2 regions of the Jeotgalibacillus sp. JSM ZJ347 genome follow, and region 1 is predicted to be linked to the other one. Evidence: riboswitches for the same ligand, from Rfam matches in the RefSeq annotation. Region 1 holds a riboswitch; the other holds the start of a gene.

What was found. A riboswitch is a leader RNA that binds a small molecule or an ion and turns the genes downstream of it on or off. The one in region 1 is predicted to bind FMN.
Region 2: linked by a shared signal. The riboswitch ahead of ACH6CZ_RS07390 (ECF transporter S component) and the one ahead of ribD (bifunctional diaminohydroxyphosphoribosylaminopyrimidine deaminase/5-amino-6-(5-phosphoribosylamino)uracil reductase RibD) in region 1 are both predicted to bind FMN.

What each region holds. Positions count from the first base shown of each region.
Region 1 is NZ_JBISEN010000001.1:568,673-581,210, forward strand. Features, by position in the region: gene ACH6CZ_RS02940 (lysophospholipid acyltransferase family protein) at 1-162, shown strand, start outside; gene ACH6CZ_RS02945 (glycosyltransferase family 2 protein) at 192-1,280, shown strand; gene ACH6CZ_RS02950 (phytoene desaturase family protein) at 1,277-2,749, shown strand; gene ACH6CZ_RS02955 (undecaprenyldiphospho-muramoylpentapeptide beta-N-acetylglucosaminyltransferase) at 2,796-3,872, shown strand; gene ACH6CZ_RS02960 (SDR family oxidoreductase) at 3,963-4,610, shown strand; gene ACH6CZ_RS02965 (GNAT family N-acetyltransferase) at 4,641-5,192, opposite strand; gene ACH6CZ_RS02970 (amidohydrolase) at 5,485-6,606, opposite strand; FMN riboswitch at 6,757-6,891, shown strand; gene ribD (bifunctional diaminohydroxyphosphoribosylaminopyrimidine deaminase/5-amino-6-(5-phosphoribosylamino)uracil reductase RibD) at 6,999-8,099, shown strand; gene ribE (riboflavin synthase) at 8,100-8,735, shown strand; gene ACH6CZ_RS02985 (bifunctional 3,4-dihydroxy-2-butanone-4-phosphate synthase/GTP cyclohydrolase II) at 8,757-9,950, shown strand; gene ribH (6,7-dimethyl-8-ribityllumazine synthase) at 9,963-10,433, shown strand; gene ACH6CZ_RS02995 (NCS2 family permease) at 10,621-11,910, shown strand; gene ACH6CZ_RS03000 (hypothetical protein) at 11,955-12,230, opposite strand; gene dapF (diaminopimelate epimerase) at 12,324-12,538, shown strand, end outside.
Region 2 is NZ_JBISEN010000002.1:303,623-316,160, reverse strand. Features, by position in the region: gene rfbC (dTDP-4-dehydrorhamnose 3,5-epimerase) at 1-197, opposite strand, end outside; gene ACH6CZ_RS07410 (WaaS/CpsH family glycosyltransferase) at 213-1,250, opposite strand; gene ACH6CZ_RS07405 (SDR family NAD(P)-dependent oxidoreductase) at 1,247-2,377, opposite strand; gene ACH6CZ_RS07400 (glycosyltransferase family protein) at 2,845-3,972, shown strand; gene ACH6CZ_RS07395 (S9 family peptidase) at 4,008-5,795, opposite strand; FMN riboswitch at 6,141-6,275, shown strand; gene ACH6CZ_RS07390 (ECF transporter S component) at 6,411-6,989, shown strand; gene pepT (peptidase T) at 7,068-8,294, shown strand; gene ACH6CZ_RS07380 (hypothetical protein) at 8,313-8,504, shown strand; gene ACH6CZ_RS07375 (hypothetical protein) at 8,708-9,244, opposite strand; gene ACH6CZ_RS07370 (Alp7A family actin-like protein) at 9,255-10,433, opposite strand; gene ACH6CZ_RS07365 (YIP1 family protein) at 10,764-11,375, shown strand; gene iadA (beta-aspartyl-peptidase) at 11,425-12,538, opposite strand, start outside.

The sequences.
Region 1 (12,538 bases):
CTCGATAGAACAGAAAAAAGTAGTGTTCTACGGCAGTCACTTGAGCAATCTTTGGATCTGATGAAGGCAGATATCATTAATGAGGACTTGAGTCGATATAAAGAATTCGTTAAAGGTTTTAAAACATCTAGTGAATGGCTGGAGGTTTTTAAAAGAAAGTAGGTTTGAAACGGCTGAAGGAGGACTGTGACGTGGCTGCTTATGTGTGTATTTTATTGATCTTTTTATTTCTGACAATCCTTAATATTGTTACGATGCCAAGATTAAAGGACAGAATGGATGACCATTCGGCTAAAGTCTCCTTTTTAATTCCGATGAGAAATGAAGAGGACAATGCAGCGGGAATCATTCAATCCATATTAGATAGTTCCTACTCAAACAAAGAAATTATCGTGTTAAATGACCACTCTGAAGATCGGACTGAAAGCATATTAGCGCAGTTCCGCAGTGAAATTAAAATTATTCAGGGAAATCCGTTGCCTGAGCAATGGGTGGGGAAAGTGTATGCTTGTCATCAGTTAAGCAAAGAGGCAACAGGGGACTACCTCTGTTTCATTGATGCGGATGTGAGAATGGAGCCGGATGCAGTGTCAAAAGCACTTCATCTTCTAAAAAAACGTAAAGCCGGCCTCATTACGGGATTTCCCCAGTTTCCGACGAAAACGTTTCTAGCAAAGCTACTCGTTCCACTGCAGCATTTTTTCGTATTTTTTCATTTACCTAATGCTGTAGCTAATCTGTCAACAAAACCTGCATTTACTGCAGCTCACGGCGCATTTATGTTATTTGATAAAAGTGCTTATCTGGATTCAGGGGGGCATGCAACCGTCAGAAATTCGCTGGTGGAGGATATTCATCTGACAAGGGTTTTAAAGCGGAATGGTTACAGGTGTATATTAAGCAATATCACGAATTCAGTTTCATGTGATATGTATGAGACAAATGCAGAAGTATGGGAAGGGTTTACTAAAAACATCTTCACCGGACTCGGACGATCTATTCTTGTAGCGGTGATTGTCGCATTGTTTTATATCAGCTTTTATTTTTTCCCGCTTGTCAGCTTCATATACGGATTGATCGGTCAGGAATGGCTGTGGTGTCTTCCGTTGCTCATCATCTATTTACAGACGTTTTTAATCGATGTAGCCACCGGCCAGTCAAAACTTCACTTTTTTCTCATGCCTTTATCTGCAATCGCATTAGTCATTCTTTTGTTTACTGCAGCAATTAAAGGGATAAGCGGCAGTGGTTATACGTGGAAGGGGAGAATCTACAGATGAAAGAGATTTGTATCGTCGGAGCAGGTCTTGGAGGACTCGCATCTGCGATCAGACTACAGTCTAAAGGTTATCAGGTGACGATTATTGAAAAAAACAGACATCCTGGCGGAAAAATGATGCCCGTTAAAATGGAAGATTACCATTTTGACTTTGGACCAAATACCATTACAATGCCCTGGGTTTTTGAAAATGTTCTGAACGAAACCGGATTCGATCTGAAAGACTACCTGTCTTTTATCAGACTTGAGCGTCATACAAAAAACGTTTTTTCAGACGGGTCTGTTTTTATACAATCGGTTCACCCTGACGAAATGATCAAACAGCTCGCTGAAATTGACCCTGAAGCTGCACCAGTATACTGGGATTACTTAAAGGAAATCGAACGGCTGTATAAAATCTCTGAAAAGGCTTTTTTCCCAAAAGCCATTACTTCACTGAAAGATTTTATGGACCCTCACACGGCAAAAGCGTTTATGCGTGTGAGACCGTTTGAAAAACTGGCTTATTTTAACCAGAAATACTTCACAAACCCTAATCTGCAAAAGGTGTTTAACCGCTATGCTACATATATTGGTTCGTCCCCTTATCAAAGCCCTGCAACGTTTGCGATGATTGGATACCTTGAAATGGTGTCAGGTGTTTTTACCGTAAAAGGTGGAAACACAAAAATTGCTGAGGCATATGATGACGTATTTAAAAAACTTGGTGGCACAATTATCTACAATGAAACCGTTAAGGAACTGATGATACAAGACAAAATTGCATATGCGTTAAAAACAGACAGCGGACGAACTTTTGAATTCGATCATATTGTGATTAACGGCGATTATGTCACTTCCACAAAAAATCTGATTAAAGAATTTGATCGTCCAGGCTTACCGGATCATAAGCTTGATCAATATGAACCTTCAATTTCTGCTTTTGTGATTCTGGCAGGTCTGAAGGAATTTCAGCCTGACATTCATCATCATCAGGTCTATTTTACTGAGGATTATCATCAGGAATTTGAAGATATTTTCAAACATAAAAAAATGCCTGATGATCCAACAATCTATATCAGCCACAGTGCTTTTACAGACAGAACCGTAACCAAAGGGAGTAACTTATTTATTCTGGTCAATGCACCGGCCGCAAATATACCTGATATTCATTCATATAAAGAAAAGGTTTACCGTACACTTGAAAAAAAGGGGATTCCAATTTGCGAACAGCTTGAATGTGAGAAAGTATTTACACCTGATACACTGAAACATTTATTCCATGCATATAAAGGGTCAATCTATGGTATTTCATCCAACTCAATGAAAGATGCTTTTTTAAGACCGGGGAATAAGAGTAAATTTATTCACAACCTATATTATACCGGCGGGTCTACTCACCCGGGTGGAGGTTCTCCAATGGTCGTGATGAGTGGGTTGAATGTAGCAGATTCAATCATAAAGGGAAACGGCTCTTTTCGTTTCGAATGATTCAGGTATAATAGATGGGTAATGAACTTTTAGATTGGAGTATCACATGAATAAAATATTATTTACCGGAGGAGGATCCGCAGGTCACGTCTCTGTGAACACTGCACTCATCCCTGAATTTCTGAAAAATAAATGGCAGGTTTCCTATATGGGTTCACATGATGGAATTGAAAAAGAGATTATAACTGAAAAATTCCCGGATGTTCCCTATCACGGGATCTCAAGTGGGAAATTAAGAAGATATTTCTCTATGAAAAACTTTACAGACCCTTTCCGTGTGCTAGCAGGAACTGTACAAGCCTACTTAAAAATTAAAAAAATCAAGCCTGATGTGATTTTTTCAAAAGGTGGATTTGTTTCTGTTCCGGTGTTACTTGCAGCTAAAATGGCTGGTGTGCCAGTGGCGATTCATGAATCTGATGTAACACCGGGACTAGCAAATAAGCTGGCTATGCCTTTTGCAACTAAAATTTACACTACTTTTAAAGAAACACTTCAATATGTCCCTGCAGAAAAATCCACGTGTGCAGGAGCCATAATCCGTGAGGAGCTTTTCAGCGGAACAAGAGAAAAAGGCATGACGTTTGCCGGACTTAATCAGAAAAAACCAGTTATTTTGATTATGGGTGGAAGTCTTGGTGCAAAAGGAATCAATGACACCGTACGTAATGCACTTCCTGAATTAATTGAACATTATTCAATTATACATCTATGTGGAAAAGGGAATGTAATCGAACATGATCATCCGGACTACATTCAATATGAATTTGTTTCAAACGAATTACCTGACCTGATTGCTGCATCTGATTTAGTCATTTCAAGAGCGGGTTCTAACTCTATATTTGAATTTCTGGCATTAAAAAAACCGATGATCCTGATTCCGCTATCAAAAGAAGCGAGCAGGGGAGACCAGATATTAAATGCAAACTCATTTGTTCAGCAGGGGTTCGCATTAAAGCTTGAAGAAGAAGAATTAACGACTGAAACACTGCTGACTGCTGTCAGACAGTTAAGAGATCAGCAGTGGACAATGATTGAAAAAATGGATGAAGCACCAACATCTTATACGATCAGTCAGATGGCTGAAGAAATTACCCGGTTATCTAAAAACAGCGGACATTAACTTGTCTGCTGTTTTTTGTATCAGATCAGCTGTTTATGTAGATTCAGATCGGGAAAAGAAAAGCATTATATGAATTGGAGGAATTATGTGATGGATGTTTTAGTAATAGGAGCAAATGGTACAACCGGAAGACTGACAATTGATAAGCTGGCAAAAAGAAATAAATATTATGCAAGAGGCATGGTCAGAAAGGAATCACAGTTTGAAGAAATTGAAAAGCTGGGAGGGCTGCCTGTACTCGGCGACCTCGAAGGTGATTTTGAAAAAGCATTTGATGAAGTCGATGCGGTGATTTTTGCAGCCGGGTCAGGTGGTCATACCGGACCTGAGAAGACTAAGTCTGTAGATGAAGAAGGAGCGATCAAAGCAATTGATCTGGCCGTTGAAAAAGGAGTAAAAAAATTCGTCATGCTAAGTGCGATTGGCGCAGGTGATTTATCATCCATGGACATAGGTGATGATATGAAAGCTTATTATGAAGCGAAACACGCAGCTGATCAGCATCTCGAAAAAAGCGGATTAAATTATTCAATTATCAGACCCGGGCTGCTGACTGACGAAAAAGGGACAGGTAAAATCAGAGCTGCTGAAGTGCTTATTGACCGGCAGGGTGATATTACGAGAAGCGATGTGGCGGAAGTGCTGGTTTTGGCACTCGACCATGAGAACCTGAACAATAAAGCGGTTGAAATTTTAAATGATGAAGAGGATATGATCACCGCTTTAAATAGAGCATAAAAAAAATCACCGGGCAAACGTCCGGTGATTTTATGCTTCGAGTGCATCTTCAGTTTCATCATGAGTACGCATATGGACAAGTGTATATAAGTCTTTTGAAATGACATACAGATTAAAGAGATTCTCATTTTTATTAATTTCATCATATAAAGCTTTATTCATTTCATTGGCAGAGACTACATAAGGCAATTTTTCAGCAGCTTTTTGTGATCTCAGGTTTGTTTTTCTGATTCTCAGATAGACATTTTCAATTCCAAGTTCATAAAAGAGCTCATTAAAAAAAACTTCTTTTGCAGCCTGATTATAACCCAGGCCGTGATACGGCTTTCCTAGCCAGGTGCCTAAAAACCCGCTATGATTGTGCACGTCAAATAAGCTGATCGTACCAGCAGGATTTCCCCATTCATCAAGAATTGTCCGTGAAATCACTTCTCCACGTTCTTCTGCCTCAATCATTTGCTTAATCATGAACATTAATTCTTCAGACGATGATGCTTTTTGTCTGACATATGGGAATACGTCGGGATGTGTCATTAATTCAAACAGCGCCTGGCTTTCGTGTACGTCACGTTTTTTTATCATGGTTTTGCCCTCCAAAAAAGGGCAGTATCCTAAACGGACCTGTAGAACACCACCCTCGAAATTTTTCATTGCGTTCATAAAAAATTTCGGGGTGGGAATCGAACCCACTAGAACCAGCTGGTCAGCTGGTGGCGCACCATTTGCCTTCCCTCCATAACAGACTCATATGACAGTCTTATGGCATCTTTGTATTGTAAACTTATTCAGTTTCTTCTACATCTTTGCATCTAAATCATACAAAATTTTAATTGGTTTGAGAATAGTTTTTTTGCCTTATTTAAAAATATTTTTTTCACACCTGATAGACGATTTCACCTTTTATCATCGTGAATACAGGAGAGGACATAAAATGAAGTGGATGCTCGCTCCACAAGACCAGATCAGCTTCTTTGCCAGGCTCGATACTGCCGATTTTCTGATCAATTCCAAGGTTGCGGGCAGGGTTAATGGTAATCGCTTCAAGTGCAGCCTGAATGGACAAACCCTCTCTGACGGCGATCGCTGCACATACGTTCAAATATTGTATAGGTGTATAAGGGTGATCTGTCGTAATGGAGACTTCAATTCCGGCGTCAGATAAAACCTGATAGGTTTTCCACGATTTATTTCTCAGCTCAACCTTTGACTTGCGTGTGAATGTTGGTCCTACACAAACCTTAGCCCCTGAGCGCTTCACTTCTTCTGTGATCAAATGTCCTTCAGTGCAATGTTCGATTCGCAGATCAAGGTCAAACTCTTCTGCCAGTCGGATGGCTGTTACAATATCATCAGCACGGTGAGCATGAATCCTTACAGGAATCTCCCTGTTTAAAGCTTTTTGAAGGGCACTGAGACGAAGGTCATTTGTTCCTTCAAAGTTTTTTGCCAGATACAGCTGTTCTCTTAACATACCCATAATACCCATTCGTGTAATAGAATCATTTGAACCGTTGGAATGCATCCGTTTCGGGTTTTCACCAAGTGCCATTTTAAGCCCGGATTCCGGATTCACAATCATTGATTGTACGGTTTTCCCGTCAGTCTTAATAATGGCTGTGATTCCTCCGATAACATTCGCACTTCCCGGCAGTATATTCACCGTCGTCACCCCGTGTGAACGGGCATTGAAAAAGCCTTCATCGAGAGGATATACCCCGTCAATTGCACGTATATGCGGGGTCATCGGCTCAATTGATTCATTTGCATCATTGCCAGCCCAGCCGGTACCTTCATCATACAGGCCAAGGTGCGTATGCACATCTATTAACCCCGGTGTTAAATGCTGCCCGGAGCAATCAATCACCTTTGCATCAACATGACCTGAAATTGTATCATTCACTTCTTTGATGATCCCGTTTTCTATTAATACATCACCGTATTGAATCATTGAAGCAGTAATTGGATAAACGACTGCATCCTTGAGCAAAACCTTCATATGACAGCCCTCCTTAAAGAATTGTTTATACTTTAATTCTACTTTAATCAATATAAAGAGAAAAGAATTTTCAGAAAGAATGCCGTATTGAACACTGTTTCCTTTACAAATGTAAGCGAAATCCGACATAATAGTAAGACAATAGTATAACGTACCTTTCGGGGCAGGGTGAAATTCCCTACCGGCGGTGATGAGCAGCTGCTCTTAGTCCGTGACCCGGTGTTACCGGTGGATTTGGTGAAACTCCAAAGCCGACAGTTAAAGTCTGGATGGGAGAAAGGAATTGCGTTTATCAGAAATGTTGAACGCTTATTTCGTCATGAACAAACTCCCGTATAAAGCGGGAGTTTTTTGTATTTATCCCTCAAGTTACGTATGGGCGTTACAGGGAGATGATATTTTTGTATAAAAAATGGATGAAAACTGCAATTAGTCTTGCTGTGGCTGCACAGGGTCAGACTACTCCTAATCCTGCTGTAGGTAGTGTTGTGGTAAAAGATGGAAAAATCGTTGGAATGGGTGCTCACCTGAAGGCTGGTGAAGCGCATGCGGAAGTTCATGCCCTTCAGATGGCTGGAGACAATGCAAAAGGTGCTACGATCTATGTAACGCTTGAGCCATGTTCCCATTATGGTAAAACACCACCTTGTGCCGACCTGATCATTGAAAAGGAAATAAAAACAGTTGTGATCGGTAGTACGGATCCGAACCCTAAAGTTTCGGGGAGAGGCATTAAAAGGTTAAGAGATGCCGGTATAGAAGTGATTACCGGGGTCTGTCAACCGGAAACTGATTCTCTGAATGAATACTTTTTTTATGCCATGAAGCATAAAAAGCCATTTGTCACACTAAAAACAGCTATGTCTCTTGATGGAAAAACAGCTACAAATTCCGGTCACAGCAAATGGGTGACTGGTCCGGAAGCAAGAGAAGATGTTCATCGTGACAGACACCTGCATGATGCCATTCTGGTCGGGGTGAATACAGTTAAATATGATAACCCTTCATTAACTGTCAGGCTTCCTTCAGGTGGCGTCTCCCCGACTAGGATAGTGCTTGATACGCACCTTTCAATTCCTCTTCATTCTAAGCTGCTGCATGACGAAAAATCACCAGTTCACATCATATGCGGCAACAATGCAGACAGCCATCTGGAACGTGAATTGAATCATCTTAAAGATGTAACTATCCATAGGATGGATGAAGGCACCATTCAAATTCAGCCGGTTCTGACTTATCTGTTCGAGCAGAATATTCATTCGGTATATGTTGAAGGAGGAAGTGAAATTCACGCCTCATTCATACATTCAAAAGCGGTTAACCGCTTTATCACGTATATTGCACCGAAGATGATTACCGGTCAGCGTGCGAAAGGAGTCATCGGAGGGTTGGGGATTGAGCAAATGGATGAAGCCATCAACGTGAGAATCGAACGGACAGACATGATTGGATCTGACCTTAAGATCATCGCAAGTCCAAAGGGAGATGAATAAATGTTTACTGGTTTAATTGAAGAGGTTGGGACAGTTCACAACCTTCAAAGAGGCAGGAATTCAATGATCCTGACGATTGAATCCCATAAAATTCTTGATGACGCTAAGATCGGAGACAGCATTTCGATTAACGGCGTATGTCTGACCGTTACTGACCTGGCATCTCATCAGTTTTCAGTGGATGTCATGCCGGAAACGATGAAATCTACAACATTACACGAATTAAAGAAAGGATCGAAGGTTAACCTTGAACGCGCGATGGCTGCCGGGGGACGATTTGGCGGGCACTTTGTCAGTGGACACGTAGACGGTACAGGAGTCATCCAATCCATGAAAAAGGAAGAAAACGCAATTTATATTTATATTCAGGTACCCGATGAACTGATTAAATACTTTATGATGAAAGGATCTGTTGCAGTAGATGGGACATCATTAACAGTATTTGATGTTAAAAAAGATGCATTTATGATCTCTCTGATCCCACAGACAGCGGATGACACAATTATCGCTTCGAAGTCTCCTGGCAGTAAAGTGAATATTGAATGCGATATGATTGCAAAATACGTTCAGAATTTAATGCAGCCGCAATCGAATGGAATCGATGAATCATATTTAAGAGAAAATGGTTTTATGTAATGACACGGGAGGCATGATGAAATGTTTAATAAAATTGAAGAGGCATTAGAAGATCTCAGAAACGGTAAGCCGGTGATCGTTGTTGATGATGAGGATCGTGAAAACGAAGGCGACTTTATCGGATTATCTGAAAAAGCAACTCCTGAGATGATCAACTTTATGATTACTGAAGGCCGCGGACTGGTCTGTACACCAATTACAGAAGAGCGAGCTGAAGAGCTGCAGCTGAAACCGATGACTGATACAAACACAGACTCACACGGTACTGCTTTTACAGTCAGTGTGGATCATAAAGACACTACAACCGGCATCAGTGCCCCGGAAAGAGCTTTAACAGTAAGGGCTTTAATTGATGATGAGGCAAAAGCAGTTGACTTCAAGCGTCCTGGTCATATCTTTCCACTTGTTGCAAAAAAGGGCGGCGTCCTGAAGAGAGCGGGGCATACTGAAGCAGCTGTTGATCTCGCTGTATTAAGCGGCTCAAAGCCCTCTGGGGTGATATGTGAAATTATTAATGAAGACGGTACAATGGCAAGAGTTCCTGAGTTACAGGAAATCGCTAAAAAGTTTGATCTAAAGCTGATTACCATTGAAGATTTAATCGCATTCAGAAGAAACAAAGAACAGTTAGTAAAAAGAGAAGTTGAAACATTTATGCCCACTGAATTTGGTGAATTTCAGGCAGTTGCTTATACTGAAATTCTGACCGGTCAGGAGCATGTAGCATTAGTAAAAGGCGATATTAAAGCGGGTGAACCAGTCCTTGTCAGAGTTCATTCTGAATGTCTGACTGGTGATGTATTCGGTTCAAACCGCTGTGACTGCGGTCCTCAGCTATATGCAGCGCTGTCACAAATTGAGCGTGAAGGTAACGGGATACTTCTTTATATGCGTCAGGAAGGCCGGGGCATTGGTCTTGTAAATAAGCTGAAGGCATATAAACTTCAGGAAGAAGGGCTGGACACAGTTGAGGCAAACCACAAACTTGGATTTGCAGCTGACCTGAGAGACTATGGAATCGGTGCGCAGATCTTAAAGGATCTTGGTGTAACAAAAATGAGACTGTTAACCAATAACCCAAGAAAGATTGCAGGTGTTAGAGGCTATGGTCTTGAAGTAACAGACCGTGTAGCCATTCAGATGCCGACAAAAGAACAGAATGCAAAATATCTTGAAACAAAAAAATCCAAGCTTGGACACATGCTGAATCTTTAGGAGGAATTAATCATGAAAAAAGTATATGAAGGTCATTTATCGGGATCAGGGTTAAAGGTAGCGATTGTAGTAAGCAGATTTAATGAATTTATCACAGGCAAACTATTAAGTGGTGCAGAGGATGCGCTTAAAAGACACGGCGTGGAAGAGGCTGATGTATCTGTTGCATGGGTACCGGGCGTGTTTGAAATTCCAGTCGTTACACAACGGCTTGCAAAATCCGGAAAATATGATGCAGTCATTACGCTAGGCACCGTCATTCGTGGTGCGACTCCACACTTTGAATATGTAAGTAATGAAGTATCAAAAGGTGTAGCTAAAGTTGCACTTGATGAAGGAATGCCCGTCATTTTCGGTGTTCTGACAACCGATACAATTGAGCAGGCAATTGAGCGTGCAGGAACGAAAGCCGGAAACAAAGGCTGGGAAGCTGCTACTGCTGCAATTGAAATGGCTAGCCTGTTCAAGCGTATGGATGTTTAATTGAAAGTTAACTGAGTAAAAGAATCAATCAGCTGAATGTTAAAGCCCGGGACCTGGTTGTCCCGGGCTATTATTTAAATCTAAAGGATGACATCTGCCTGAATACATCGTATAATATACTCTTGTGGCTCGCCGTGTGACGGTTTGAGCGGGTAGGGAGAGGGCGCTTGCAAAGGCAGGCTATATAATGAAATCAGGAGGATTTTTTGAGTTAGAACAACATGGCACTTCAGTAAAAAAAGAAGTGACCGCAGGTGTAATCGGATTTTTTACGATCGTGTATATCGTTGCTGTAAATGCACTGATATTATCTGAATCCGGCATGCCATTTGAAGGTGCTGTAATCGCAACAATTGCAGTAAGTGCATTAGGGTGTATCCTGATGGCATTCATTGGTAAGGCACCGATTATTTTAGTTCCGGGTATGGGAATCAACGCAATGTTTACCTATACGCTGGTTCAGTCTATGGGATTCACGTGGCAGGAAGCGTTAACGATCGTGACATTCTCAGGACTATTATTTGTCATTGTCGCATTCACAAAATTATCAGGTGTGTTGAGTGAAGCGATCCCTCAATCTTTGAAGGATGCAATTACAGTTGGACTGGGGTTCTTTTTACTTTTGATCGGACTTGAAAAAGGATCATTAGTCATTCAGGGTGAAAATTCAATTCTGGCAATTGGACATTTTAATGAACCGCAGGCACTTGCAACAATCATCACATTATTAGTTGCACTTGTACTTTTTATTAAAAATGTTCCCGGTCATTTTCTCTGGACGATTTTGTTTGGAACCGCTCTTGCATTTATAATGAATATTACCCCTGAAACGGCGGGGAGTTCAGCACTGACTGCAAGTTCTGTTGTCTGGTTCCAGCTTTCATTTGACAGCTGGCTGCAGGTTCCTTTCTGGATTGCTGTATTCTCTATGACAATGGTTTTGGTGTTTGAGAATATTGGTCTTGTACATGGCCACACAGCATTTATTAAAAGACCTGAAAAGTATTCAGGCGCATTAAAAGCGAATGCACTATCAGCATTCAGCTCAGGGATTTTAGGTTCAAGTCCGACTGTATCAACAGTAGAATCGACTGCATCAATGGCAGCCGGCGGGCGCACAGGCTTAACTTCACTGACAGTCGGTGTATTATTTATCGCATCTGCAGCGTTCATCCCGTTTATGGGGTATATACCTGACCATGCAATTGCACCTATTTTAATGATTATCGGAATATTGATGATTCAGCAGATGAGACATATGAATATGGAGGATTTCACGGAATCCATCCCATCGATTATGTTAATTGTCATGATTCCATTCACTTACAGTATTGCTGATGGAATCGCAATCGGCTTCATCCTTTATCCATTATTAAAATTTGTGACAGGAAGATGGAAGGAAGTCAAAGCCCCTTTATTAATTATCTCAATTCTTTTCCTGGTGTATTTTATTCTTCATTTTCTACCGGGAATTTAATCATATAAGAGTGAAAACAGGGATCCATTTGCGGATCCCTGTTTTTAATTAGCAAGCTCTGGTATGAATTTCTTTTGTATTTTAATGTAACGTTTCAGTTCTGCACCAAGTTTTCCACGGACGCCTTTATACGGCGATGCTTTTGCAAGATCTGCAGGTGAAGGAAAAATGCCGATAGGATTCATAACCACATTTACCTGTCCTTCATAGACTTTTTCTTTAAGCCATCTTATTTGAACATTCACACTGATTTGATAGCCGTTTTCTATTTCTGACACTTCGACTACTTCAAAGCGAAATTTTACATCTTCCTGATTCAAGAAATCCCTCCTATGAAAGTTGCATAATTGCACGTTTTCATTATTTGTGGCATTGTATTTAAAAACAAAGTTTATTTTAAGGAGCTGTACCGGATGTTATCAGCAATTCAGTCACATGGATCTAAAAATAATTTTATCATAATTGATGAAAATGATATTCAATTCAAGCCTTCTGATGAAGCAAGAACAGCCTGGACAAAAAAATTGTGCGGGGAAACGAACACAGACGGCATTTTATTTATAACAAAGAGTGATTCTGCTCAGGCTAAAATGAGAGTCTTTAACTCTGATGGATCAGAAGCTTCAAT
Region 2 (12,538 bases), on a different contig from region 1:
TTAAGCTGATAATGCATCCCTCTTAGTGTTCCCGCATGCTTTGAAAGTGAATGATTTTCCTGAACGACGTCCATTACCACTCCATGCTCTTCAAGGAGCTTTTTTTTATAACTTTCCATGAAATATCCTCTGCTGTCCTCAAACATATTCGGCTCAATAAGCAGTGCATCCTCAAATCTGGTCTTTATGATTTTCATAGAATGATTCTCCCCTCATTTCACACGCACAATGTCGTGATTTAACTGTTTTTTACCAAAAAAGATATCATGCAGCCACTCATCCAGCGAATACTTTTCATACACTTCTTCAGAAGGTTTTACATACTCCTGATAGATGAAAGCCGGATCAATCACAGGAGTATGACGGTCTATGATGTACATATTCTGATTGTTATAAAGGTCATAATTTTTAATTGATTCATTTGTTGTGATCAGCTTTTTGTGTGCACCAAACACTTCAATTGTTCTCATTGTCAGACCATTTTGTTTCGGTCTTTCGATATCAACTATGACTCTGGACCTGTTAAAAAGCTGTGTAATCTTTTCCTTTGAAAGTTTGTCATATTTCAATTCTGATTTTCCGTACCGCCTGATATCCCTATCACGCAGCCACTTCAGATAATACAGCTTTCTGCTCGGATAATAGTGGTAAAAGTAAAAGTTCAGGTTTTTATCCTTAAGCTGCTGTTCAATTCTCTTCAACACGCTGAACCTGTCAGTATGGACTGTACCTATAAAGAGAACATCAATGTCCTGAATGACCTTTGCTTCTGCTGATCGTCTGTAGTCATCAATAAAAAACAATGGTCTGAAGTGCATATCACGATATTGCTTCACATCATCCTGATCAAATGTATAGACTGCATCAAACATCTCTTTAATTGCCTTCGAATTAGGAGAATAGCTAAGTGCATCCCATAAATAAAGAATAAATGCTGCATGCTTATGTGCGTTTTTTAAACGCTCTATGTGCTTTTTTGATATGACTTCTCCTTTGATGATAAAAATGAAGTCATAATCCCGGTCTATGGTTTGCTCTATGATTCTGCTGTAATAGGCATTGTTCTTTGGCGCCAGCAGCTTACGATTGACTCTGATCAGAGATTTTGTCAGAAAATCATTTTCAGGACGTTCATCAAAGTAGTCCACTTCACAGCCAAAGGACTCAAGTTTTTGACGGATTTCTTTTTCATAACCGAAAAAATTCGCTGATATCATCAATATTCTTTTGCCTTTGTACATCGTCTTCATTTATATAAACCCTTTGCTTTCATTTCCATCATGGCATGCTCATAACGGTCTTCTTCAACTTCCTGATTGTTAACCCATTCTGTAAATCTTTTAATTCCTTCATTAAAAGAATAAGAAGGTGTAAATGAAAGCGCATCAGACACTTGAGTTAAGTCAGCAAAATTATGACGAATATCCCCAAGTCTGTAATGACCACTTATGTGATACGACAGGTCTGATTTGTAATGATGAAGAAGCGCACGTGCTACCTCTGTTACAGAGACTGCAGTTCCAGTTCCAACATTAAACACCCGGTGATTTGCTTCATCCAGTTCAATCGCTTTGACCGTAGCGTCTATCACATCATCAATAAAGACGAAATCCCGACTCTCCTCCCCGTCTTCAAAAATCATCAGATCATTACCGTTTTTAATTCTTGTTGAGAAGATAGATAAAATTCCTGTATACGGGTTTTTAAGCGATTGACCCGGACCATATACATTTTGATATCTGAGCCCCACTGCCGGAATATTTAATGATTTTCCTGTCAGCATAACCAGATTTTCCTGCCCATACTTTGTGAAACCATAAATCGAAAGCGGGTTGATGCGGGATTCTTCAGAAGTAGCGAGCACTTTTACATCACGCGCACATACCGGACACTTTGCCGAGAAATCCCCTTTTGACAAATCTTCATCTGAACGGCTATCCGGGAATACTTCTCCGTGCTCTTCACACCTATACTTCCCTTCACCATAAATAGCTCTCGATGATGCCACAACCATTTTTTTGATCTGATGACGATTGGCAGCTATTACATTCAGCAAATTAACTGTGCCGTTAATATTGACATCAATGTACTTTTCCACTTCATACATTGATTGACCTGTGCCTGTTTCAGCAGCAAGATGCACAACAACCTCCACATCTTTTACTGCCAACTCAAGGTCCTCTTTGTTTCTTACATCACCTGAGATGAACTCCACCTTATTTTTGATTCGCTGAAATAATTCAGATTGCTGAGGATTTTCTCCATGGATCTGTGGTGACAAATTATCGATGACCCTCACGTCGTACCCCTTTTCTAGTAATTTCATAGATAACGAACTGCCGATGAAGCCCGCTCCACCTGTAATTAATATTCTCATGCTTCTTACCTCCACCCTTATATTCTCGATAAAGAACAAATGAAGTAAAAAATAAATCCGCTTTCGCCGGATTTTATGTTCTTTAAAAAGAACGTTTTCCATATTGTAAACCGGATTTTATTTAAAAGCAACAATATTATGCAATTTTCTTTTCAATCTTACTTTTTACGTGTTTATACGTTATTTCTTCTATAATAATTTCTTGACCACAATCATCAAAACGAGCCAGAAAGGTGTTGTTATAAGTATACCTATTACACATCCCTTTGAAAAACCAGATTCTTTATTCATCATATATGTCCTCCTGACCGCTTCACGGCTTATGTAATCTGATACTAGTGTAATCCATTACTGAAGAAAATTCTACACCCTTTGTTCTTTATGTAGAATATTTTTTGTAAACTCCTTCTATTTTCCCTCTTTATTCTTTATAATGAACAAAATGATATAAAATAAGGAGTGGTTTGATGAAAATACTGCTGCTGGGCGTACAAAAAATAAAATTTATGCCTTACATTGATTTTTATCTCAGCAACCTGAGCACGGATCAGCATGATATTCACCTGCTTTACTGGAACCGAGACGGAAAAGAGGATGGCGAGGTTAAAAAGGATATCACACTTCATGAATTTACACATATGCAGGAAGACGAGGTGACAAAAGCTAAAAAAATGAGAGGCTTTATCAACTATCGCAGACATGCACTGGAGCTGATCAAAAATGAAAATTTTGATTTCTTAATTATCCTAAATACAGCAACCGGTTTCCTTATACAGGACCTTCTTTCGACAACTTACCGGAAAAAATATATTTACGATTACAGAGATCCGACCCATGAGAATTTTTTGTGGTATAAGTGGCTGGTGGGCCGAATGGTTAAGCACTCACAAGTAACCTTTGTCAGCTCTGATGGTTTCAGAAAATTCCTGCCTTCATATGATCACATATACACTTCACACAATCTGATAGCTGAAGCACTTCTGCAAAGAGATATTAGAAATCAGCAAAATAGGCTGCAGTATCCTGTAAGAATTCGATACTGGGGCATGATTAGAGATGAAAGTATGAATATGGCGCTGATTAAAAAGCTGGCAAATGATCCAAGATTTGAACTTCATTATAATGGCAGAATGCAAAAGACAGGTAGAAATCTTGAGCGCTTTTGTCAGCAGCAGCAGATTTATAATGTTTTTTTTCACGGCTCTTATCTGCCAAATGAACGTTATCAATTTATAGAAGAAACCGATATTCTGCATAATATCTACAAAGAAGATAAACTCCTGTCACAGGCAATGGGTAATAAGTTTTATGATGGGATCATTCATTATATCCCGCAGATCTTCACTGCAGGTTCGTTTATGGGTGAAAAAGGCATGAACACGGGGACAGGCATAGAATATGATTCTCATGATGCTGACTTTGCCGACAGACTATATCGCTATTACACTTCGATGAACTGGAGAGGATTTATAAAAAATTGTGATACTTGTCTGGATCAGGTGCTCTCTGAATATTCACAAGGTCAGCAGATTCTTTGGAAGATGTTTGATACACACCCGCAAGATTTCCAGCCTTCAAAGGTTACTTCTTCATAAGAAAAGGGCGGAGACAAATAGTCCCCGCCCTTTTCTTATGAATTTATATACGCGTCAAAAAACCTTAGCACTTCCTCATAAACCCTCATCTCATTCGCCTTCTTCGAAAACCCGTGCCCCTCATCATCCAATACAAGGTACTTCACATCACGACCCTTTTCTTTAAGCGCTTCAACAATCTGATCAGACTCCGCTTTCACAACACGCGGGTCCTTTGCGCCTTGGATGACGAACATTGGCTTTGTCATGGAATCCAGGTACTCAATCGGTGAATCTTTTGTGAGCCTTTCTTTATCCTCTACCGGATCGCCTACCCACTGTTTCATTACAGGCTTCCAGTGTTCAGGAACTGATTCAATAAAGCTGAACAGGTTACTTGGTCCGAAGATATCCACGACTGCTTTGAAGTAGTCTGCGTGACGACCGTGAAGAAGCAGCGCCATATAACCGCCATAGCTTCCGCCCATCAATAGGACTTTGTCGCGGTCTGCGAGTCCTTTTTTAAATAGATACTCAAGCCCTTCTATATTATCAAGGCGTGGTCCGTGTCCCCAGTCACCTTCAACCATTTTCGAGAACTTCAGGCCGTATCCGGTTGAACCGCGGAAGTTGGGTGCGAAAATGCTGTAGCCTCGGTAGACCAGGAATTGAAATAGCGAACGGAATGTTGCACGTTCTGCTGCCTGTGGTCCGCCGTGTGGCCACAGAATGACGTGACCATTGCTGTTTTCAGGTTTCGCTTTAAAGAACTGTGCTTCAATCTCCAGACCATCAAATGATTTATAAGTATGAAGCTCCGGCTCTGCCATTTCTTCTTCCTTCACACCTGGCACATTATATTTTGTCAGCTGCTTCCACTGACCGTCTTTTCTCATATAAATGTTTGCCGGTCTCACAGCCGTTCTGCCTGAGAGATAAAGGTTGCCGGAATCAGCTACCTTCAATCCTGCAATTTCAGTTGTTGGGATATCAATTTCATCTAACGTTTCTTCCTTCAAGTCAAACTGATACAACTTATCTTTTACACCTTTTTCAGCTCTGATATAAAGACTGTTTGATGATTGATCGTAGTAGACGTCATCGAAATCCTCTTTTTCAATCGCTGCAACTTTTTCAAAGGATTCGTGTTCAAGGTTAAATCGAGCCAGGTAAGAAAAATCTTCTCCGTAGTTCGTTGTAAAATAGATCAGTGTATCTGAGACAAATTCTATACCTGAAACTGTATGCTGCTCTTCACGGTCCGGGGTCAGATATACTTCCTGACCGTCTTTTTTAACGAATGCCAGCACGTATGTATTTGCATAATGTTTTACATAGACAATTGCCTGTTCATTCGGGCTTTTTGCTGTAAGGTACGTTGCTGCATCCTTTCCTTCATGGATCACCTTTTCTTCTTGTTCTTTGATGTCATAGCAATAGGATTTCAGATAAGTCTGGTCTTCTTTTGTAGAAGTAAAATACAGTCTCTCACCGTCTTTGCTCAGATTCATTCCCATATGACGTGCGCCTTCATGTGTGCGCAGCGGCTCTAAGCTGCCTCCGGTTGGCGGTACTGCATAAATCTGACCATTTTCATCACCATCCTGATCCATCACCGCAAGAATGTATCGCCCCTGCTTGTCATATGCAAGCTCTGAACAACTCTGATTATAAAAGCTGAGCGGATAGGGAAATGCATTCGGCAGATCCATCGCCCAGAGATTATATTTACCATTCAAATTTGTACTGAAAACAAGCTGCGTTTCCTCTTTATTTACTGTAAATGTCTGAATGCCAAACGTCTGAAAAAAGTTTTCGACATCAGGCTGTCTGAAGTTAATCATCTCTAAAAATCCTCCCTATTTGTTTCGTTCTCCGTAATATTCGATCAATTAATATGATAATCCTTTTTTATAGCGAAATTTAGCATTCGTTTTTCTACTATGCCATTAAGAAATATTGTATTCAAACCCCTCATTGTACTTGCACAGCCGGTGATTGGAGTGGAAGGGGGCGACTCCTGTAGCAGGAAGGGACAGGTGAGACGATCACAGCGAAGCCTGATGGCTCAGCGCCCGGCCGCGAAGTCCCCCTGAAACGGAAATCACCGGCCAGTAATACAGAGTCAAAACTTTTAAATTGAATAACCATTCACTCTACGCTATACTAAAATCCTAAACTAAATATCGTTCCATCTTCAGGGCAGGGTGAAATTCCCGACCGGCGGTAAATGTAAGAGTGAGCCCGCGAGCGAATAGGGAGCTATTTGCTGACTCCGTGAAAACCGGAGGCCGACAGTATAGTCTGGATGGGAGAAGATGGAGGCATTGATGAGGGATTTGCGTAAAGCTGACCCTTTATTTCGTGCTGAATTCTCCCTGCTGATTACGCCGAATCTGCAGGGTTTATTTGTGTACGGGTGCCGAAACTTCTGTGTGGAACGAGGACAGGAGCTACTCATGTTAAAAAACACACAACTTTTAGTTAAGCTATCCATGCTTAGCGCAGTGGCATTCTTACTGATGATGCTCAATTTTCCACTTCCGTTTTTACCGGATTTCCTGAAAATTGACTTCAGTGACGTGCCTGCTTTACTTGCAGCAATTATGTTTTCGCCAATGGCTGGTGTAATTGTTGAAGCATTAAAGAATATTTTGTACTACCTTTTTAAAGGCAGTGGCGTGCCAATTGGCGAATTGTCGAACTTTATTGCAGGCTGTGCGTTTATCCTGCCAGTCGCATTCTTTTACCACAAGCGTAAAACAAAAGGTGCACTTGCTAAAGGCCTTGTTGCAGGGACTGTATTAATGGTTCTGCTGCTTGCAGTATTGAATTACTTTTTAATTCTGCCTGCATATGCGTGGTTCTTTGGAATGGATTACATGCTTGATCCAGCTGTTAAGTTAGGATTGACAACTGGCGCAATTATTCCGTTCAACTTAATCAAATCAGCATGTGTGGCAGCACTGTTTATTCCTTTATTCGTAAAACTAAAACCGTGGATCCGTCAGCAGTCAATGCAGACAGGACCCGTTTAACAAGTAAGCACCAGCCGGGCATTTTCCTGACTGGTGCTTTTACATGCTATAATAAAGAAAAATCCTGGAGGTTGTCTCATGCAAAAGAAATTGATGGACCGTTTGATTACATATGCAAAAATCGATACACAATCTGACCCGAATTCCTCTTCAACACCATCCACTGAAAAGCAGTGGGATCTGCTTAGACATTTAGAAACAGAGCTTAAAGAAATTGGTCTTGAAGAAGTTGAAGTAGATGAATACGGATACCTGATGGCCACACTTCCTGCAAATACAGAAGGTGATATTCCAACAATCGGCTTCCTTGCCCATGTGGATACTGCAACTGATTTTACCGGGACGAATGTAAATCCACAGGTTGTTGAATATAATGGTGGAGATATTCAGTTAAATGACAAAGTAACGATGTCCCCTGCTGAGTTCCCGGAACTGAGCAAGTATAAAGGTCACACTCTGATTACCACAGACGGCACAACGCTTTTAGGCGCGGATAATAAAGCTGGTATCGCTGAGATTGTGACTGCTATGGAGCATCTGATCCAGAATCCTGAAATCAAGCATGGTAGAATTCGCGTTGCCTTTACGCCGGATGAAGAAATCGGCCGAGGCCCTCACAAGTTTGATGTGACGCGCTTTGACGCTGACTATGCCTACACAATTGATGGTGGTCCACTTGGAGAGCTTCAATATGAAAGCTTTAACGCAGCCGGTGCAAAGCTGACCATACACGGGACAAACGTCCACCCTGGCACTGCTAAAAACAAGATGGTGAACTCACTTAAGATTGCGATGGAACTGAATCAGATGCTTCCTTTAGATGAAGCACCTGAGTTTACAGCCGGTTATGAAGGATTTTTTCATTTAATGCAGATGAATGGTGATGTTGAAAAAACGGAGCTCCAATATATTATCCGTGACCATGATCGTGAGAAGTTTAAGAAACGTAAGTCTACACTGCAGCGCGCAGCAGATGAAGTAAATGCAAAGCATGGTGATGGAACTGTGGACATTACAATTGAAGATCAGTACTATAACATGCGCGAAAAGATTGAACCTGTGCGTCATATTGTGGATATTGCTGAAGAAGCAATGAATTCACTTGGTATTGATGCAATCATTGAGCCAATTCGTGGTGGTACAGATGGTTCGCAGCTATCTTATATGGGGCTGCCAACACCAAATGTTTTTACCGGCGGAGAGAACTTCCACGGGAAATTTGAGTATATCTCTGTGGATAACATGGAAAAAGCGTCTCAGGTGATTGTTGAAATCGCAAAACGTTTTCCACATGTGGATAAGTAACATCGAAAGGGGTACATTGTGGACTTAAGAAAACTTGATTTAATTTTAAGTGTGGTTTTACTGATTAATTCAATCAGAATTTTTTATTTGATTGTGACAAATGATGATCCAGTACCGTTTGATTATATGGTGTTATTTTTCTCTACTGTCGGAGCTGTTATTTTATTTATGAATAGTCGCCGCAGGAAGATGAAAGAAGAGGGTCGTTAGGAAGAATAGAATTGTTCATTTTAAAAAGGGTGGGGCTCAAGTGGTCTCATCCTTTTACGTTCCGCTGCGCTTTATATTAATTTAATAATTAGTTAAGCTTTTTCCGTGCTAATTAAAATAAATTAATTAATATTTTTATAAAATATGCAAATTAATTAATAAATTAAAAAGGAATCTATTCCAATAGATTCCTTTTTAATCATTTATTTATTCATTTTATCCAAGAAACTTCCTAAAAGATCGTCTAAGTCTTCTTCTTTTTCCTCTTCGACTTCTTCACGTTCGATTTCGATAGAGTCTATCTGATCCAGGTCGTCGAAATCAGGCTCTTTTGCAGGTTGTGCAGGCTGAGTCTCTTCAACCAGTGTTTCTTCTTCTTGCAGGTAGAGTGCTTCATCTACTGATAAAGAAGTGCTGTTCATTGATGCCAGGATCGCTGTTGCTCTGACAGGATCGTTTAGAAGCTGATAGACAATGTTACCGAGTAAGGCTTCAGAGTGTGCATGTCTGAGCCATGCCCGCTGTTCTTTGGATAGCTGTTTTGGGATTGGGACGGTAATTGTTTCTCTTTCTTTCTGCGAATGTTTACCCAGCCCTTCAAGTGCAAACTCTGCAATTTTACTTGAGAAATTTCTTTTCTCAGCTTCTTTCAGTCTTTGCAATTCCCGCAGCAAATGGTCCGGTGTATCAGAAGGCAGGCGAAATGTAATCGCCTGTCCCTTCTTGATCGACCCACTCATTTAATACACCTTATTTTGAAGCTGCTTTCGCTTCAGTTTTCTTAGGAGCAGCTTCCTTACTATTTCTGCGCACAAAGTCATTGATTAGCTTGTGATAAGCGTTTGCCATCATCCAGATGCTCTCTTTTTCGTCTTCAAAAAAGTCGATGTTATAGCCATCCAGGTTGTTGTTAAGCGTCTTCAGGTAGTCTTTTAACACCATTGAACCACCGCCGACAAAATAGCAGATCTCTGTCTGCGAATTCTTAGCCCATACGTTGCGAAGGTGACGGTATTCTTTTTTCGCAAGGTCAAGAAGGATGCGGTCAGTAATGTCATGCACACTTGTACGTGACCCTTTCACCATAATGTGGTTACGGTCATTTTTCTTTGTGATAATGTCTACTACATCTCGGCGCGTATCAAGCTCTACACCATGACGTGAGCGGATTTCTTCACGAATTGCTTCTAGTGATTCAGACACGCCGAGATTAAAGCCCTGTGCTTTGTCATCATCAACGTTACGGTTGCGGATAACAGCGATATCTGTTGATAATCCTCCGATATCCTGAATCAGGATCTGCTTGTCAATCAGGTCACGGTTAATGATTTTGCCCTCATTGTCCATAACAAGGTTAATAAACGCTGCGAATCCCTCTGGATACACTTTTACTTCTTCAAACTTGATATTTACTTTTTTACCCTGGTGCTTTGGTGTTACCAAGAATTCCACCTGGTGAACAGAACCTAAGAGCTGTGAACGGAATCCTACGTCTTTACCCTCTTTTACTTCTCTAAGAGGCAATCCTGTACCAAGTATATAAGTCGCATCAATCACGCTATTCTTTGCTTCAAAACCGCTATTTTCACGCGCTGCATCCAGTGCAATGCTTGCAAATAGCATGACAAGTGACTGATCTTCTTCTGATTTGCTGCTGCCCGGGTCAAGTTCTGTCGCATTATCACTCTTAGTTGCAAGGTTACCTACACGGTAAATTGCGTTGTTATCCTGCAGAGCAGGGGAGTGTACGCGAATATGTAAGCCATCCAGCGGATCTTTTTCGTGAAGATCTTCAATTCCGATTACCGGGCGATCCTCGCGATCTCTTGCAATGACATTCGGGATATTCAATTCATAATCTGATTGTCCAAATAAAGCTTTCACTGAATCATTACCAACATCAACTGCTGCAATTCTTGTAGTTGTCATCATTAAACCTCCTGAAAAATCTACGGATTTATTCCGCTTCCTTTAACTTTATATAATAGAAGATGAACCGTCAATCAATCTTAAGTACCGAAAAATCTGACTTGTTGTATACGTTTATGTATACTTGATTACATAAACGTATACATGCCTATATAAAAGCATGTGTACATATTTGTATACACGTTTACAATATTGTATACAACATGTTTACATTTTGTTTACAAGTATACATATTTGTATACAATGATATTTTTTCTAATTTACGGGAAAATATGAAACTATATTCCAGCTCAATCGTACTATAAATTAAGAAGAAAGGAGCATGAGAGAATGAATCCATTTTTAAATATCTGGTTTAAACCAAAGGAAACGACAAATGATGTGATCGAAAATAAAGCGGTCGGCTTCTCCATTATGCTGTTCATCTTCTCTACATACGCAAATGTCTTAGGGGGGCTTCAAGAGACAGGATTTATAGATGGATGGTCACCCTGGTTAGTAATCTTATTAGTATTACTGGCAGGACCATTGTTAGGCATCATAGGCTTTTATGTAGGAAGCTGGCTTTATACGATTGTTGGAAGATGGATGAACGGAAGCGGCTCGTTACAGGACATGAGAAAAGCAATTGGTGTAACGGCAATACCTAACCTTGTACTCATACCTGTTTATTTGATTTATATTGCACTCTATGGAGAGGTCTTTTTTCAGCGTCCTGCATGGAATGAATTCTCTACCCTGCCAGCAGTCCCTTCACTCATATTAAATTTAATTGTTCTTGTAATCGGAATCTGGAATATCGTAGTGGTTAGTAAAGCGATTGGTGTTGTACACGGATTCTCAAGTTGGAGAGGCCTCGGGGTTTCATTGATTATTGCTGTCTCATTAGGCATATTGGCAATCCCGATCATCTTTGTGATCACTGGTTTAATGCTAGCGTAAATTTTCGTGAAAAAGCGCTTCTGACAAATGAATTCAGAAGCGCTTATTGTTATTCAAAAGTACCCTTAATGACCGCCTGATTATTTCCCACCATTACCTGCCCCATAGCAAATACACTGTCGATTGAGAAATCACTTTGTTGTAAGAGTACAATATCCGCATCTTTTCCTACAGCAATTTCACCTTTTGATGATAGCTTTAAAATTTGAGCGGGGTTTTTGGTAATAACCCGAATGGCTGCAGCAAGATCAATACCTTCATCAGTAACAGCTTCACGCACTGCTTCGTATAAAGACATTACCTTGCCGAGTTGAAGCCCTATTAACTCTCCGTCCGCATTAAAATCAGGTAAACTTGCCTGACCATCGGAAGTAAAAGTGATCTGGGAAACATCTACGCCTGCCTCCAGCATTCTTTTTAAAGCTACGCTACACTTCACTTCCCCTTCTTCCAGGAATTTAGGGATTGAGCTGGTAGTGAAATCAACGTAGCCGCCTTTTTTCGCATAGTGAATTCCTGCCTCGAATAGATGAGGATTTCGGTTAATATGCGTTGGATAAAACTGTTTGATTGGTATATCTGTCGTTTCAACGACTACTTCAATCAGTGATAGATGGTCATGGCTGTCCCCTACATGGATATTAACAATACCCGCTTTGCCGGACAGCATTCCGCCGATTCTCGCGGCTGATGCAATTTTAGCAAGCTCCTGAGCAGTCGGTTGGGAGGATCGATGGTCAGATATCGCAATTTCACCCGCACCAATCACACGATCAATGAGTATTAAATCATCTTCAATCTTTCCGGTTAACGTTTTAACAGGCACCTGATAGGACCCTGTGTGTACGTAACAGGTGATGCCTTCCTCTTCAAGGGCTCTTGCCTTAGCAATCAGCGCAGGCATCGTACGCGTCGTCCCATCCGTACCAATCACACCGACAAGCGTTGTTACTCCGCCAAGTGTGGCATCAGTCAGCTGCAGCTCAGGTGTGCGTGTCCTGTAGCTGCCTTCTCCACCGCCACCTAAAATATGAACGTGGGAGTCAATAAATCCGGGTACAGCGATTTTTCCATTTGCATCAATGACATGCAGTCCAGGTGCAGTGATATCAATATGATCTTCAATCGCTGCGATTCGTTTGTCTGTAATCAGAATGTCCTTT